DNA from 3 places in the Agrobacterium sp. NPDC090283 genome. Region 2 is predicted to be linked to each of the others. Evidence: riboswitches for the same ligand, from Rfam matches in the RefSeq annotation. Region 2 holds a riboswitch; each other region holds the start of a gene.
The links. Region 2 has a riboswitch for thiamine pyrophosphate ahead of ACIQUH_RS03980 (ABC transporter permease). Riboswitches for the same ligand answer to the same signal wherever they lie in the genome.

Region 1 (5,212 bases), on a different contig from region 2:
ACGCTGACCTCTGGTGAAGAAGAGGCCCGGCCGTTGCTTGCCGGTTCGCTCGATATCGATCTGCCGCCCGCTTCGCTGTTTTCCGTTGCTGGATTTACCGCCCTTGCGGGGCTCGATATCGGCAATGTGCGTTATCCGCTGACGGATTTCGCGCTTGCTTTCGGTTCTTCCCGCACTATTTCCAATGTCGCGAATGGCGGCCCCGTGCATTTCTCGCTGAAAAGCGGAAAAGCCATCGTGCTCGCCCGCCCCTATGATCTGACCGGAGCCTGACGCCTTGGCACCCCCAATTTTGAAACTCGATGACATCAAGCTGACCTTCGGCGTGACCCCGCTGCTCGATGGCGCCAATCTCCAGGTGGAACCGGGCGACCGCATCTGCCTCGTCGGGCGCAACGGTTCGGGCAAGTCCACCCTGATGAAGATCGCCGCGGGTCTCGTCGAGGCGCAGTCGGGCGAGGTTTTCCGGCATCCGGCCGCCACCATCCGTTATCTGGAGCAGGCACCGGATTTTGCCGGTTACGATACGGTTCAGGCCTATGCCGAGGCGGGGCTTGGACCCGGTGACGATCCCTATCGCGTCACCTATCTTCTTGAGCATCTTGGCCTCACCGGGCAGGAGCACCCTGCAAGCCTTTCCGGTGGTGAGGCGCGACGTGCGGCCCTTGCCCGCGTCATGGCGCCGGAACCCGATATTCTGATGCTGGACGAACCGACCAACCATCTCGATCTGCCGACCATCGAATGGCTTGAAAGCGAGTTGCAGCAGACGCGCAGCGCGCTGGTGCTGATCTCGCATGACCGGCGTTTTCTGGAGAAGGTTTCGACCTCGACCGTCTGGCTCGATCGCGGCCAGTCCCGTCGTCTCAATCGCGGTTTTGCCCATTTCGAGGAATGGCGCGACAAGGTGCTGGAAGAGGAAGAGCTGGAGCAGCACAAGCTTGGCAAGGCCATCGAGCGCGAAGAACACTGGATGCGCTATGGCGTGACCGCAAGGCGCAAGCGCAATATGCGCCGCGTCGGCGAGCTTCAGGCGATGCGTGCGGAATATCGCGGCCACAAGGGACCGCAGGGCACGGTGCAGGCGACCGTCACCGAAGGGCGCGAATCCGGCAAGCTGGTCATCGAGGCCGAGGCCATCACCAAGGCTTACGGCGAGCGGGTGATCGTCGCGCCGTTTTCGCTGCGCGTCCATCGCGGCGATTGCATCGGTTTCGTCGGCCCGAATGGCGCTGGCAAAACCACGCTTCTGAAGATGCTCACCGGCCAGCTGGAGCCCGATAGCGGCATGGTGAAGCTCGGCACCAATCTGGAGATCGCGACGCTCGATCAGAAACGCGAAGATCTCAATCCCAACGATACGCTGGCGCATTATCTGACCGATGGCCGGGGTGAAAACCTGCTGGTCAATGGCGAATTGAAGCATGTAACGGGTTATATGAAAGACTTCCTGTTCCAGCCGGAACAGGCCCGCACGCCGATCCGCAACCTTTCCGGCGGCGAGCGCGCGCGTCTTATTCTGGCGCGCATTCTGGCGCGGCCGACCAATCTTCTGATCCTCGACGAGCCGACCAACGATCTCGATATCGAAACGCTCGATCTTTTGCAGGAAATCGTCGCGGGCTTTTCCGGCACCGTCATTCTCGTCAGCCACGACCGCGATTTTCTCGACCGCACCGTCACTTCCACCATCGCGCCCGTCAATCCTGATGAGCCGGATGGACGATGGATTGAATATGCCGGTGGTTATTCGGACATGATGGCGCAGCGCAAGGGTGCTGCGGAAGAAAAACGCAAGGCCGAGAAACAGGAAAAGGCGAAGGCCGCACCTTCGGTCTCCGCGTCACAGGATCCTTCAAAGGCCAAGGGCAAGCTTTCCTTCAAGCAGAAATTCGCGCTCGAAAATCTGCCTAAGGAGATGGAAAAGGCGCAAAGCGAAATCGCAAAACGCGAGCAGCGCATGGCCGACCCTGAGCTTTTCACCAAGGACCCGAATGCCTTCAACACGCTGGCGCAGGAAATGTCGAAGCTGCGCGACAAGCTGGAAGCCATGGAAGAAGAATGGCTGGAACTGGAGATGCTGCGCGAGGAACTGGAGGGCTGAAGGCAATCGGGCTCTCGTTTGACCGGTCCTGCTTCGGCCTTTGACAGAAAAGCGGAATTGCCGTTCTATGCCGGCGTTCGTTTGGAGGAGTTGTGAAAATGCGCATGATTTTCGTCAATCTGCCGGTCAAGAATATCGAGACATCAAGAAGTTTCTTCACGGCTCTCGGTTTCAGCTTCAATCCGGAATATTCGGATGACCGCACGCTCTGCATGATCGTGGAGGAAAACATCTTCGTGATGCTTCTCCAGGAAGGACGGTTCCGTGATTTCATCAACGGCGATATTGCCGACGCGACGCGCACCACCGAAGTTCTGACCTGTCTTTCTGCGGGAAGCCGCGAGGAAATCGACCGGATGATCGCCACCGCGCTTGCCTCCGGCGGCAGTGGCTGGAAACCCGTTCAGGACCATGGCTTCATGTATGCCGGCAGCTTTCAGGATCCCGACGGGCATGTCTGGGAACTGGTGCATATGACGGAGCAGGGCTGACTTCGGCCATCTTGCCAATCAGGGACGGCGGGACTACACCATCATCTTGATCTAACGGGGTGTCTTTTGTGCTTGGGCGCAAAAGGCTGAGAGGCTTGCCAACCCGAAGAACCTGATCCGGTTCATACCGGCGGAGGGATTAGACGGCTTTAACGCAGGCGGCTATTTCCCTATCGATTTTTGAGGAGATACCCGTGCGCCGTCGTCTTTTCCTGAATTCCCTCGTTGCCGCTTCGCTGTTTCTGCCCGGTCTTGCCGTCGCACAGGACAGGCAGGAACTGACCGTCTACACCTATGAAAGCTTCGTTTCCGAATGGGGTCCCGGTCCCAAGGTGAAGGAGGCCTTCGAGAAGGTTTGTAATTGCACGGTCAATTTCGTCGGCGTGGCCGATGGCGTGGCGCTGCTCAATCGTCTGAAGCTTGAAGGGGCGGGGTCCAAGGCGGATGTCGTCGTCGGTCTCGACACCAATCTCGTCGCGGAAGCGAAACAGACCGGTCTATTCGATGTCAGCGGCATCGATGCATCCGCGGCCAAGGTGCCGGGCGGTTACAAGGACGATGTTTTCGTTCCCTATGATTACGGCCATTTCGCTGTCATCTATGATACGAAGACCGTGAAAAACCCGCCGGCGAGCCTGAAAGACCTCGTGGAAGGCGACCCCTCGCAGAAAATCGTCATTCAGGACCCGCGCACCTCCACACCGGGGCTTGGCCTGCTGCTGTGGGTGAAATCGGTTTATGGCGACAAGGCGCCGGAAGCCTGGGAAAAGCTCAGGAAGCGTATTCTCACCGTTACGCCGGGCTGGTCGGAATCCTATGGCCTCTTCACCAAGGGGGAGGTGCCGATGGTGCTTTCCTACACCACCTCGCCCGCCTATCACATGGTTGCGGAAAAGACGGAGCGTTATCAGGCCGCCGCCTTTTCCGAAGGGCATTACATCCAGATCGAGGTTTCCGGTCTCCTTAAAAATGCACCGCATAAGGAACTGGCAAAGCAATTCCTCGCTTTCACGCTGACATCGGGTTTTCAGGATGCCATTCCGGAAAACAACTGGATGATGCCGGTTGCGGCAACCTCGAAGCCCTTGCCGGAGGCGTTTTCCAAACTCGTCGTGCCGCAGAAGACTTTCCTGATGGATCCGGAAGAGGTGGCGAAGAACCGCAAGGCGTGGATCGATGAATGGCTTGCCGCCATGAGCATGAATTGACGAAGAGGCACACCCGCGCATGATGCTGCGTCGTGATTACCGGCGGTCGATCATTTTCGGAACGGCGGCTTTTGCCGCCGTTTTCCTGTTCATGGCGCTCGCCGTTGCGGCTCTCCTGTTCTTTGATGCCGGCGCTTCCGCGGCCGGCATCATGGATGCCTATACCCTGCGCATCCTGCGTTTCACGCTTTATCAGGCAACGCTTTCCACTGTTCTTTCCATTGTTCTCGGCCTGCCGGTGGCGCTGGCGCTTGGCCGGCGACACGCATTTCCGGGAAGGATCTGGATCATCAGGCTGATGGCGGTGCCGATGGGTCTGCCTGTCATCGTCGGCGCTTTCGGCATCATCGCCATCTGGGGCAGGCAGGGTGTTTTGAATACGGCTCTCGTTTTTGCCGGAGCGGATGAACCTTTCAGCATTTACGGCCTGTCCGGCATCCTTATTGCCCATGTGTTTTTCAATCTGCCACTTTCGGTCCGGCTGATGCTCGCCGGGCTGGAGCGTATTCCGGGTGAATATTGGCGCATGGCGGCGAGCCTCGGCATGGGGCCGGTTTCGATTTTCCGTTTTATCGAATGGCCGGCAATCGCGCGTCTCGTTCCCGGCATTGCCGGGCTTGTTTTCATGCTGTGCGCCACAAGCTTCACGCTCGTTCTTCTGTTGGGCGGCGGGCCGGCGGCCACGACACTGGAGGTGGCGATCTATCAGGCGCTGCGGTTCGATTTCGATCCGCAGCGGGCGATTGCGCTTTCGGTTCTGCAGATTGCCCTCACCGCAATCCTGCTCGGCCTTCTCGCTTTTTTGCCGTCGCCCGAAGCGGAAATTCCTTCGCTTGGTCGTTCCTTTCGCCGTTTCGATGGCAAGGGCATTGGCGCCCGCCTCTGGGATGGCGCGGCCATCGTTTTCGCTATTCTGCTGATCGGCCTGCCGCTTGTCGCCATAGCCGTCTCGGGTTTGAGGGCCGATCTGCCACGTCTTCTGTCCGCGCCGATTTTCCTGCGCGCGGCGGCGACCAGTCTTGCAATCGCCCTTCTCTCCGCGGCCCTCGTCGTGCTCTGCTGCATGGCGATCATCGGCGCGCGCCAGGCGGTCAGCTCCAGACGGAAGGCGGGGCCCCCCCTGCGCTTCCTCTCCGCTCTGCTTGGGGCAGGGTCTTCGCTGGTGCTTTTGGTGCCGCCTGTGGTGTTGGGAAGCGGGTGGTTCCTGCTATTGCGGGTCTTCGGCGATGTCAGCTTCTATGCGCCCGTCCTCGTGGCGCTCATCAATATGCTGATGGCTTTGCCGCTTGCCATGCGGGTGCTGGAGCCGGCTTTCACCAGTCATTTTCTGCGCACTGGCCGGCTTTCCGCCAGTCTGGGGCTTCAGGGCCTGACGCGATTGCGGTTCGCCGATCTTCCGGTTCTGTGGC
Region 2 (5,212 bases):
CTGGGACGGGCTGACTTCGAAGAACAATCCCGGCGAAGCGCATTGCTGCATGCGTGCGCCGATTTCCGGCTGAAACGGCTTGATCCAGCTATTGTACCAGTCGTTAGTCGGCAGCGGCAGATAGGTGGTGTAGAGCACGGCGATCCGGAAACCCTTTTCCTTGAGCTTCGTGCAATATTTGATATCGATAGGCTCCTGACACCGACCACTGGTCGTTTTTTTGGTGCAGCTGGAAGGCTTGTAGCTATCGCCGACCCCATCTGAAACGAAGAAGATGATCTTCTCCGGGCTTGCAGAACTCGCACCCGTGCCCGAAGAGCCGATCCTGTCGCCGATCTGGGTCAGCGCCCGGTCGAAGTCGGTCTGCTGGTCGTTGTTATAGCCCTGTTTAGGGATCGACATCAGGTCAACTTCACCCGCTTTTTTCTTCGCGGTGGCGAGATCCGATGTCAGGGGAACGACTTCGAGCAGCTTCGTATCTTCCGCCTTCTCCCCGAAGGTATAGACCGCCATACGATATTGATTGCTGCTTTTCCGCGTGGACTTCGCGGTATCCATCAGGCTCGCCGTGGCCTGCGCAACCACATTGATGCGCGTCGTCACTCCGAGTTTTTTTGCCTTGTAATAATAACTGTTCGTATCCACCACCCCGTCTTTGACGATGTGACAGGCGAAAGCGCATTTGTCGCTCGTATTCGCAACCATGGTGGCAACATCGGTCGGCGTGGCGCCAACGCCCATCGAAGGGGTATTATCGAGCAGGACATAGAAGTCGCTGAAGGTCTCCGTCTCGTATTTGGCTGTCGCCCTGCCCGAAACGGTGATGAGGTCCTTTCCAAGGATCTGCGATAGCGTCGTTGCGACCGACGCCTTGAAGTCGACGGAGGATTCGATGGCGTTTCCGCGCTTGATCACCGACACGTTGAGAGACAGGAGCTTGTAGTCGGAATTGGCCCGCTTGTTAGCGTCGAAGAAGGCAGAGGCTTCATCACCGCCAAGCGTAACTTCGCCATCCCCCGACATTTCCTTCGCCTTGTGAACGCTCGCCGACGTATCGGCAACCACCGCAAGCGCTGCAGCATCCGCTGCCATCTGCAGGTCCGATTTGATCGCCATGCCATGCGTCACATCAAGCGCCACGCCGGCGACGCCAATCAGCGGCACCATCAACAACGCACTGAGAATGCCGAAATTCCCTGATTTGTCCTGCCAGATATTCTTCAAATTCGCCCCCCGGAACCCTGCCGGAGACGAGACTTAAGCAAATACTGTTGAAAGGCAGTTTCAAAGGATAACTAATTTTCGATAAATCTAATTTCCTGAATAACTAATATTAAAATCGAAAAATGTTTTCCGTCACGCCAGCGGCAAGCATGGACAGCGCTTTGAACCGCTTTCGGGCACAAGCTTCAACTCGTCAGGCGCGGCGTGCTGATCGCCTTTTTGAACAGCGCCGACATCGCTTCGCTGATACCCTGCGAGGGGCTGACTTCGAAGAACAGGCCCGGGGAGGCGCAGGCTTGCATGCGAGAGCCGATTTCCGTCTCGAATGGCTGTATCCAAAGCCTGTACCAGCCATTACCTGGCAACGGCAGGTAGGTGGTGTAAAGCACGGCGATCCGGAAGCCCTTTTTCTTGAGTTCGGTGCAAAGCCTTGTGTCGATCGGCTCCTGACAACGACCTCCGCCTGTCGTTTTTTTGGTGCAATTGGCCGGCTTGTAGCTGTCACCTACACCATCTGAAACGAAGAATACGATTTTCTCCGGCGTGGCGGAACTGGCACCGCTACCCGAGGCTCCCATCTTGCCTTCTATCTTGGTAAGGGCCCGGTCGAAATTGGTGTGCTGGTCGCGGTTATATCCGTGACTCGGAACCGACATGAGCTCGATTTCGGCAACCTTTTTCTTGGCCGTCTTCAAATCCGACGTGCGCGACACAACTTCGAGCAGATCCCTGTCGGGAAAGGCATCATCCGCGGTCTTCCCGAAAGTGTAAACGGCAATACGATATTGGTCTTTACTCTTGCGCGTGTCCGCTGCCGTATCCATCAAGCTCGCGGTTGCCTTGGCAACCACGTCGATACGCGTGGTGGCGCTAATGCTGTTTTTGGCGTTGGTGTCTTTGTTCTTGATCCTGAAATAGGTGCTGTTCGGATCTGACATACCGTCTTTCGTCAGGTGACAGGCGAAAGCGCAGCCGATCGTCTTCTCCATTATCGCGACATCCGCCGGCGTGGCGCCTACACCCATGGAAGGTGAATTGTCGAGGAGGAGATAAAAATCGGTAAAGGTCTCCGTCTCGTATTTGGCCGTGGCGCTGCCCGCCACCGTGACCAAATCTTTCCCGAGCACCTTGGAAAGTGTCGTATTCACAGCAGCCCTGTAGCTGACCGACGACTCGATGATGGTCCCGCGCTTGATCACCGATACCTCAAGAGACAGAAGCCTGTAGTCTGCGCGCCCCGGCTGATTGCCGTGGAAGAAGGCTTCCGCTTCCTTCTCGCCGACAGTAACAACACCATCGCCGGCCATTCGCTTCGCAGCCTGGGCACTTGCCGAACTATCGGCAACCACCGCCAGAGCCGCGGAATCGGCAGCCATCTGCAGATCATATTTGACGCCAAGGCCGCGCGTTATGTCGAGCGCCACACCGGCCGATCCGATGAGCGGTATCATCAGCAAAGCGCTGAGGATGGCAAAATTTCCAGACTTGTCCCGCCAGATGTTTTTCAAGTTCGTCTCCGAGCTTCTCTGAATGCGGGTCCTACCTAGTCGAACGAGGTTGCGATATAGTTTAATGACATAACTAATTGTCGATAAATTCGATATATCTAATAACTATATTGCGGCAGCTCCATAACAGCGGGCACCGATCGCCGGCTGGCAGAGGCCGTTGACATTTTTAAAACTTGACCTACAAAACAAGCTCTTCCGAGGGGAGCACCTGACGGTGCTGAGATGGCGACGAGCCGGACCCTTGAACCTGATCCGGGTCATGCCGGCGTAGGAACGGAACTGTCGCGCCTTGGAGGCGCTGCCCTTTCTCTTCTCCGCTTCGCCTGATCTCCGTGATTGTCACATCTGGAGACCAATGATGATGCTGAAACCTTCCACCCTTCGCACGCGGTGCGTTTGCGTCTGAGGTCCGGCTCATGCGTGCCACCCATGCGCTGAACGGTGTCGGTCTTCTGCTCCTTGTCTGGCAGGCCGGCACGTGGCTGTTCGCACCGCCCCGCTATATCCTGCCATCGCCCGTCGATGTCGCTGGCGCTTTCCTGCGCCAGCCCGGCTTCCTTTTCGGGCAAGCGCTGGTAACACTCGGAGAAATGGCGCTCGGGCTCGCCACAGGCATCACCGCCGGCATTGTCGTCGCTTTCACGATTGCCGCCATCCCGCGCCTCGGCCGCCTTGTCTGGCCCATGGTTCTGGTGTTGCAGGCTTTTCCGGTCTTCGTGCTGGCCCCCATCCTCGTCCTCTGGTTCGGTTTCGGCATGGCTTCAAAAGTGGTCATGACGGCGATCATCATCTTCTTCCCCGTCGCCTCCTCTTTCACCGACGGCCTCAACCGCACGGATCGCGCCATACTCGACGCCGCCTCGCTGACTGCGGCGAGCCACTGGCAGATCCTCACCCGGCTGCGCGTACCGCTGGCGCTGCCCTCGCTGATTTCGGGCTTGCGGGTGGCAGCACCGCTCGCCCCGCTCGGCGCCGTCATCGGCGAATGGGTGGGCGCATCCGCAGGGCTCGGGTTCGTCATGGTCCAGTCCAATGCCCGCATGCAGACCGACACCATGTTCGCCGCCATGGCCATTCTCGCCGTGATGGCAGTGCTGCTGCGGCTTGTCGTCGACCGGGCGACAGCCAATCTCGCCCCCTGGGCCAAAGAAACAGAACATACCATTCCTTTCAGATATTTACGGAGACTTTCGGTACCATGAAACGAACTCTTCTTTCCCTCGTCGTCGCGGCTGTTAGCGTCCTCGCACCCATGCAGTCACAGGCGGCCGACAAGCTCACCGTCTTGCTCGAATGGTTCGTGAACCCCGATCACGCGCCGATGGTGATCGCCAGGGAACGTGGCCTCTTCGCCGATGCCGGGCTGGAGGTGGAACTGGTTCCGCCCGCAGACCCCTCCGCCGTGCCGCGCCTCGTTTCGGCAAAACAGGCCGATATCGGCGTGCATTACCAGCCCAACCTCTATCTCGATCACGATGCCGGTCTGCCGCTGGTGCGTTTCGGCACACTGGTCGAGACCCCGCTCAACACCGTCACCGTTCTGGCCGACGGACCGATCAAGAGCCTGAAAGACCTGAAGGGCAAGAAGGTCGGTTTTTCCGTCTCCGGTTTCGAGGATGCGATGCTGAAGCGCATGCTGGAAAAGGACGGTCTGACGAAGGATGATGTCGAGCTGATCAACGTCAATTTTTCGCTCTCGCCATCGCTGATCGCCGGCAAGGTGGATGCCACGCTGGGCGGTTTCCGCAATTTCGAACTGACGCAGATGAAGCTCGAGGGACATGAGGGGCGCTCCTTCTTCCCGGAGGAGCACGGCGTGCCGGCCTATGACGAGCTGATCTTCGTCACCCATCGCGATCTCGTAAAGGACAGCCGCCTGCCACGTTTTCTCTCCGCCGTGGAGCAGGCTGCGATCTTCATCACCAACCACCCGCAGGAAGCCTGGCAGCTTTTCATCAAGGCCTATCCGAACCTCGACGATGCGCTGAACAAGCAGGCCTTCTTCGACACGCTGCCGCGTTTCGCCAAGCGCCCGGCGGCGCTCGACCGCACCCGCTATACCCGTTTTGGCGCTTTCATGCAGGAGATGCAATTGATCAAGCAGGCGCCGGCAGCAGACGACATCGCCGTGGAGCTGCAACAGCCATGACCGGCACTATTCCGACCGCGGCAAAGGCCGCCGAACTTCTTGAAAAAGTCAGGCAGGCACGCCCGCGCGTGCATTGCCTGATGAACACCGTGGTGCAGAAATTCACGGCCGACGGCATCACCGTCGTCGGCGGAATTCCTTCCATGACCACCTCGCTCGAGGAAATCGAGAGCTTCGTTGCCAAGGCCGATGCGCTGACCGTCAATCTCGGCACACTGGATGCCGAGCGGCGCAAGGTCATCCGGCTGGCGATCGAGATCGCCAATGCATCCGGCAAGCCATGGATCGTCGATCCCGTGCATTGCGATTATTCACCATCGCGGCTGGC
Region 3 (5,212 bases), on a different contig from region 2:
CGGCGAGCTGCGGGAAGCTCTTCATGTAACCGCTCTTTTCGAAATAGGCGCGGTTGATGCCGGGTGGAAAGCGGATCGCTTCGGCGCCATCGGCGCCACCGGTGCGGTCGATCAGCCGCTCGAATGCGGCAATCACATCCTCGAACTGGCCGCTGCGTCCATAAAGACCGTCCACACCCGTTTCAATCAGCAGGCCTTCTTCGAACAGTCGATCGAGAAACGATGTTTGCATGTCCATGGTCTTATCCCAAGAGGCTGGTGTCCTGCCTGTGAACCAGCAGGAGATTGGCGGAATTGCCGAGAATGCGGTCGTTGGAAATCATCAGCCGGGCGGAATGCGCGTCGCGCAGGTGCCGGCCGAGGCTATAGGGCGTGCCGTTCTTGTAACCCATGATGCCGCAGACCAGCATGGCGTGGTCGATGATCTCGAGAATGGTTTCCGAAGAGCAGATCTTCACATTGTTCATGGCAACGGCAAAGGCCATGGACATCAGTTTTTCCGGATCGCTCTTGGTGTCCTCGTAAGCCTTGATGCCGGCGATGATGTTGGATTTGACCACCTGCAGCTTGGTGGAAACCTCGGCAAGACGGATCGCGCCCGGAGGGGCGGTGCCGGGCGATTTGCGGGCCGCGGCTCTGACGAAGGATTGCGCGCGCAGCACCGCGTCGGAGGCGATGCCATACCAGACGGCGCTCCACAGGAGATGCGAGCTTGCAAGCATGGATTGCGCGGCGATTTCCGCGAAAGGTTTCGGGAAAATCTGTGCCGCCGGCGCTTCGCCGCGGAACAGGAAGCCGTCCGAACAGGTGCCACGCATGCCGAGCGTATCCCAGACATGGGTCTTTTCGAGCGTATACTGGTTTTTCAGGAATACGGTCATCACCTGATCGGCGGGCGCGGCATCCTTGTGGGCGCGCGAGGTGATGAGTATCGCATCGGCATTGCTGCCGTAGGAAATGACGGTGGCATCCTTTTCCAGCCGGCAGTTATCGCCTTCGACTTCGATCGCGCAGATGGAGTTGCGCAGATTGCCGCCAATGCCGCCCTCGGTGGTGGCGGAGCCGAGGAGCAACTGTTCGCCGGCAACGCGGCGCATGAAGCCCGGATGCCAGCTGCTCTCAACGCCATGTTCCACCAGGCTGGACAGCTTGATGTGGTGCATGGCGAAAATCATCGCGGTCGCTGAACAGGCCTGGCCGAGCCGGGCGCAGATATCGGCGATCTCCTGAACGGAGGCGCCTTCGCCGCCGAGCGAGGAGGGCACCTGAATGCCGAGCAGACGTTCCTGCCGCAAGGCATCGACGGCTTCCTGCGGGAAGCGGCCGGTGACATCCACCTCATCCGCATGCTTTGCGGCAATGATCGCGACACGGCCCGCGCGCGCGGACAGCGTTTCATCCTGCGGCGCCACGGTCACGTTCATCAGGCTGCCTCTTTACCATCCAGAATGAGCTTAACGGTGTCTTCAATCGCCCTGATGCTCGCAAAGGACTTGCGGTTCAGCAGATTGTCCGGGAATTCGATATCGAAAGCTTCTTCAATACCCAGCATCAATTGCACCGACGCAAAGGAAGAAAGGCCCGCTGCATAAAGATCGGCTTCATCTGCAATCGTATCGACAGGGGTGGGAAGCTGGCCGAATTTTGCCAGTATTTCACGAATAGTCGCATTCATTCCGACGTATCTCCAATGAAATCAACACTAGGAAGGTTTGTGCTTATCGTTATGCCGCAAACGATAATATTCACCTAAACCGTTAGGTTAATTACAACTAACGGCAGCATGCGCCATTCCCGCACCTTTGCCAAGCGTTGATCGGCGGCCTTGACAAAAGCCGGGCGGTGTCTTTTGCTGTGGCCATTCACCAGGGGTGTCCCGTCAAGGGGCTGAGATTCTGCTTTCATGCGCAGTGACCCGTTGAACCTGATCCAGTTCATACTGGCGTAGGGACGGTGCAAAGACCTGATGTCGGCTGGCGTGTGCAATACGCTGTCGGCACTTCGGTATTTTCCATCATTCCGGCTCGAACTGGGTCTCCACAGTCAAACTTTGGAGCCTCAAGATGAATATCGCTGCCAAGACTATCCCGCTGTCGGTTACCACCGGACCGCATGCCGCCTCCACGAAAATCCATAAACCGGGAATCCTTCATCCGCATATTCGCGTGCCGATGCGCGAGATCGCGGTGCACCCGACGGCGGGTGAACCGCCGGTAACGGTCTATGATTCCTCCGGCCCCTATACCGATCCGACCCATCCCGTTCTGATTGAAAAGGGTCTGCCGCGACTGCGTCACGACTGGGTCGTGGCGCGCGGCGATGTCGAGGCTTATGAGGGCCGGCACGTCAAACCGGAGGATAACGGCTTTGCCACCGGCGAGCGGCTGACGCCGGAATTTGGCGTGCGCCACCAGCCGCTTAAAGCGACGGCGGGCAAGGCGGTGACGCAGCTTGCCTATGCGCGGGCCGGTATCATCACGCCGGAAATGGAATTCATCGCCATCCGCGAAAATCTCGGACGCGAGGCTGCGAAGGAAAAGCTTGCGCGTGACGGCGAGAGTTTCGGTGCGCATATCCCTGATTATGTCACGGCGGAATTCGTGCGTCAGGAAGTGGCGGCCGGCCGTGCCATCATTCCCGCCAACATCAACCACCCGGAACTTGAGCCGATGATCATTGGCCGCAATTTCCTGGTGAAGATCAACGCCAATATCGGCAATTCCGCCGTCACCTCCTCCATGGCGGAAGAGGTGGAGAAGATGGTCTGGGCGATCCGCTGGGGTGCCGATACCGTCATGGACCTCTCGACCGGGCGCAACATCCACAATATCCGCGAATGGATCATCCGCAATTCGCCGGTGCCGATCGGCACGGTGCCGCTTTATCAGGCGCTGGAGAAGGTCAACGGCATTGCCGAGGACCTCAACTGGGACGTGTTTCGTGATACGCTGATCGAGCAGGCGGAGCAGGGCGTCGACTATTTCACCATTCATGCCGGTGTGCGGCTGCATTATATTCCGCTCACCGTCAACCGCGTCACCGGCATCGTCTCGCGCGGCGGGTCGATCATGGCCAAGTGGTGTCTGCATCACCACAAGGAAAGTTTCCTCTATGAGCATTTCGAGGAGATTTGCGATATCTGCCGCGCTTACGATGTCTCCTTCTCGCTGGGTGACGGCCTGCGGCCCGGTTCGATTGCCGACGCCAATGACGCCGCGCAGTTCGCGGAGCTGGAGACGCTCGGCGAGTTGACGCAGATCGCCTGGGCTAGGGATTGCCAGGTGATGATCGAAGGCCCCGGCCATGTGCCGATGCACAAGATCAAGGAGAATATGGACAAGCAGCTGAAGACCTGCGGCGAGGCGCCCTTCTACACGCTTGGGCCGCTCACGACAGATATCGCGCCCGGTTACGACCATATCACCTCAGGCATCGGGGCGGCGATGATCGGCTGGTTCGGCACGGCCATGCTCTGCTACGTCACGCCGAAGGAACATCTTGGCCTGCCGGATCGTAACGACGTGAAGGTCGGCGTTATCACCTACAAGATCGCCGCGCATGCCGCCGATCTTGCCAAGGGCCATCCGGCTGCGCAGGTGCGGGACGATGCGCTGTCACGCGCAAGGTTCGAGTTCCGCTGGGAAGACCAGTTCAACCTGTCGCTGGACCCGGATACGGCGCGGTCCTTCCATGACGAGACCCTGCCGAAGGAGGCGCACAAGGTCGCGCATTTCTGCTCCATGTGCGGGCCGAAATTCTGCTCGATGCGGATTTCCCACGATATCCGCGCCGAGGCGCAGAAGGAGGGGCTGGAGGCCATGGCCGCACGCTTCAAGGAAGGCGGCGAGCTTTACATGCCGCTTTCGACGCCCGCGAGTGCCGAATAACATGCGTGTTCTCATCAAGGGAACGGGGGTCGCCGGCTTGACGGCGGCCTTCGAACTGGCGCGGAACGGCATTAGCGTCGAGGTTTGCGAGCGCAATGCCGAACCCTCTCGCGGCGCATCCTGGTATGCGGGCGGCATGCTGGCGCCCTGGTGCGAGCGCGAAAATGCGGAAGCGGCGGTTCTGACGCTCGGCCAGGCGGCGCTCGACTGGTGGGATACAGCGGTCCCCGGCCTTGTGGTCCGCAATGGCACGCTGGTCGTCGCACCCGCCCGTGACAAGGCGGAGCTATCCCGTTTCGCCTCGCGGACCAGCGGTTATCGCTGGATGGATGAGGGCGAAATCGCCGGTCTGGAGCCCGATCTTGCCGGCCGCTTCAGGTCCGGACTTTATTTCCCCGACGAAGGGCATCTCGATCCGCGCCTCGCGCTGCAATCGCTATATGAGCGGCTTTGCCTCATGGGTGTGCGGTTCCACATGGGTACTCCGCTGGACGAACAGCCGTTCGACCGGGTCGTGGATTGCACCGGGCCTGCGGCGGTGGGAACGATTTCCAGCCTTCGCGGTGTGCGGGGGGAGATGCTCTATCTCGGCACGCGGGAGGTTTCTCTTTCTCGTCCCGTCCGGCTGCTGCATCCGCGCATTCCGCTTTACATCGTGCCGCGCGAGCCCGGTCGTTTCATGGTGGGCGCAACGATGATCGAAACCGAGGATGCGGGCGCCATTTCCGCCCGCTCGATGATGGAATTCCTGAATGCCGCCTATGCCGTGCATCCGGCCTTTGCGGAAGCGGAAGTCATCGAGACGGGCACCGGCGTGCGCCCAGCCTATCCGGATAATCTGCCTGATGTCACGCAGGATGGCAGGACCATTTTCATCAACGGCGCGCACCGGCACGGCTTTCTGCTCTCGCCGGCGATGGCGCGGCAGGCGGCTGAAATCGTCTGCCAAACACTCTCTAAAAAGGAAAAGGATCATGAAACTTCTGGTGAATGGCGACGAGCTTGATCTCGCCGCCGAGACGCTGGCCGGCCTGCTCGCCAGCCTCGAATACGAGGGTGAGTGGCTGGCGACGGCGGTAAACGGCGATCTGGTGCATTCGGAAGAGCGTGCCGATTATAAGCTGAAGGCTTTCGACCGTATCGAAATCCTTTCGCCGATGCAGGGAGGCTGAAACCATGCTGACGCTTTATGGCCGTGAGGTCTCGTCCCGTCTTCTCCTCGGCACGGCGCGCTATCCATCTCCCGCCGTGCTTGCCGATGCGGTGCGGGCGAGCAACACGGATATTCTGACGATTTCGCTGCGCCGGGAAACGGCGGGCGGCAA

Region 1: another riboswitch for thiamine pyrophosphate. It lies ahead of thiB (thiamine ABC transporter substrate binding subunit); the one in region 2 lies ahead of ACIQUH_RS03980 (ABC transporter permease).
Region 3: another riboswitch for thiamine pyrophosphate. It lies ahead of thiC (phosphomethylpyrimidine synthase ThiC); the one in region 2 lies ahead of ACIQUH_RS03980 (ABC transporter permease).

What each region holds. Positions count from the first base shown of each region.
Region 1 is NZ_JBIVYG010000011.1:179,091-184,302, reverse strand. Features, by position in the region: gene ACIQUH_RS17330 (thiamine diphosphokinase) at 1-273, shown strand, start outside; gene ACIQUH_RS17325 (ABC-F family ATP-binding cassette domain-containing protein) at 278-2,104, shown strand; gene ACIQUH_RS17320 (VOC family protein) at 2,203-2,595, shown strand; TPP riboswitch at 2,641-2,751, shown strand; gene thiB (thiamine ABC transporter substrate binding subunit) at 2,790-3,803, shown strand; gene thiP (thiamine/thiamine pyrophosphate ABC transporter permease ThiP) at 3,823-5,212, shown strand, end outside.
Region 2 is NZ_JBIVYG010000002.1:210,625-215,836, forward strand. Features, by position in the region: gene ACIQUH_RS03970 (pilus assembly protein TadG-related protein) at 1-1,224, opposite strand, end outside; gene ACIQUH_RS03975 (TadE/TadG family type IV pilus assembly protein) at 1,410-2,732, opposite strand; TPP riboswitch at 2,924-3,026, shown strand; gene ACIQUH_RS03980 (ABC transporter permease) at 3,152-3,937, shown strand; gene ACIQUH_RS03985 (ABC transporter substrate-binding protein) at 3,934-4,884, shown strand; gene ACIQUH_RS03990 (hydroxyethylthiazole kinase) at 4,881-5,212, shown strand, end outside.
Region 3 is NZ_JBIVYG010000011.1:19,652-24,863, reverse strand. Features, by position in the region: gene ACIQUH_RS16620 (amino acid--[acyl-carrier-protein] ligase) at 1-238, opposite strand, end outside; gene ACIQUH_RS16615 (acyl-CoA dehydrogenase family protein) at 243-1,424, opposite strand; gene ACIQUH_RS16610 (acyl carrier protein) at 1,424-1,675, opposite strand; TPP riboswitch at 1,858-1,969, shown strand; gene thiC (phosphomethylpyrimidine synthase ThiC) at 2,064-3,887, shown strand; gene thiO (glycine oxidase ThiO) at 3,889-4,893, shown strand; gene thiS (sulfur carrier protein ThiS) at 4,862-5,059, shown strand; gene ACIQUH_RS16590 (thiazole synthase) at 5,064-5,212, shown strand, end outside.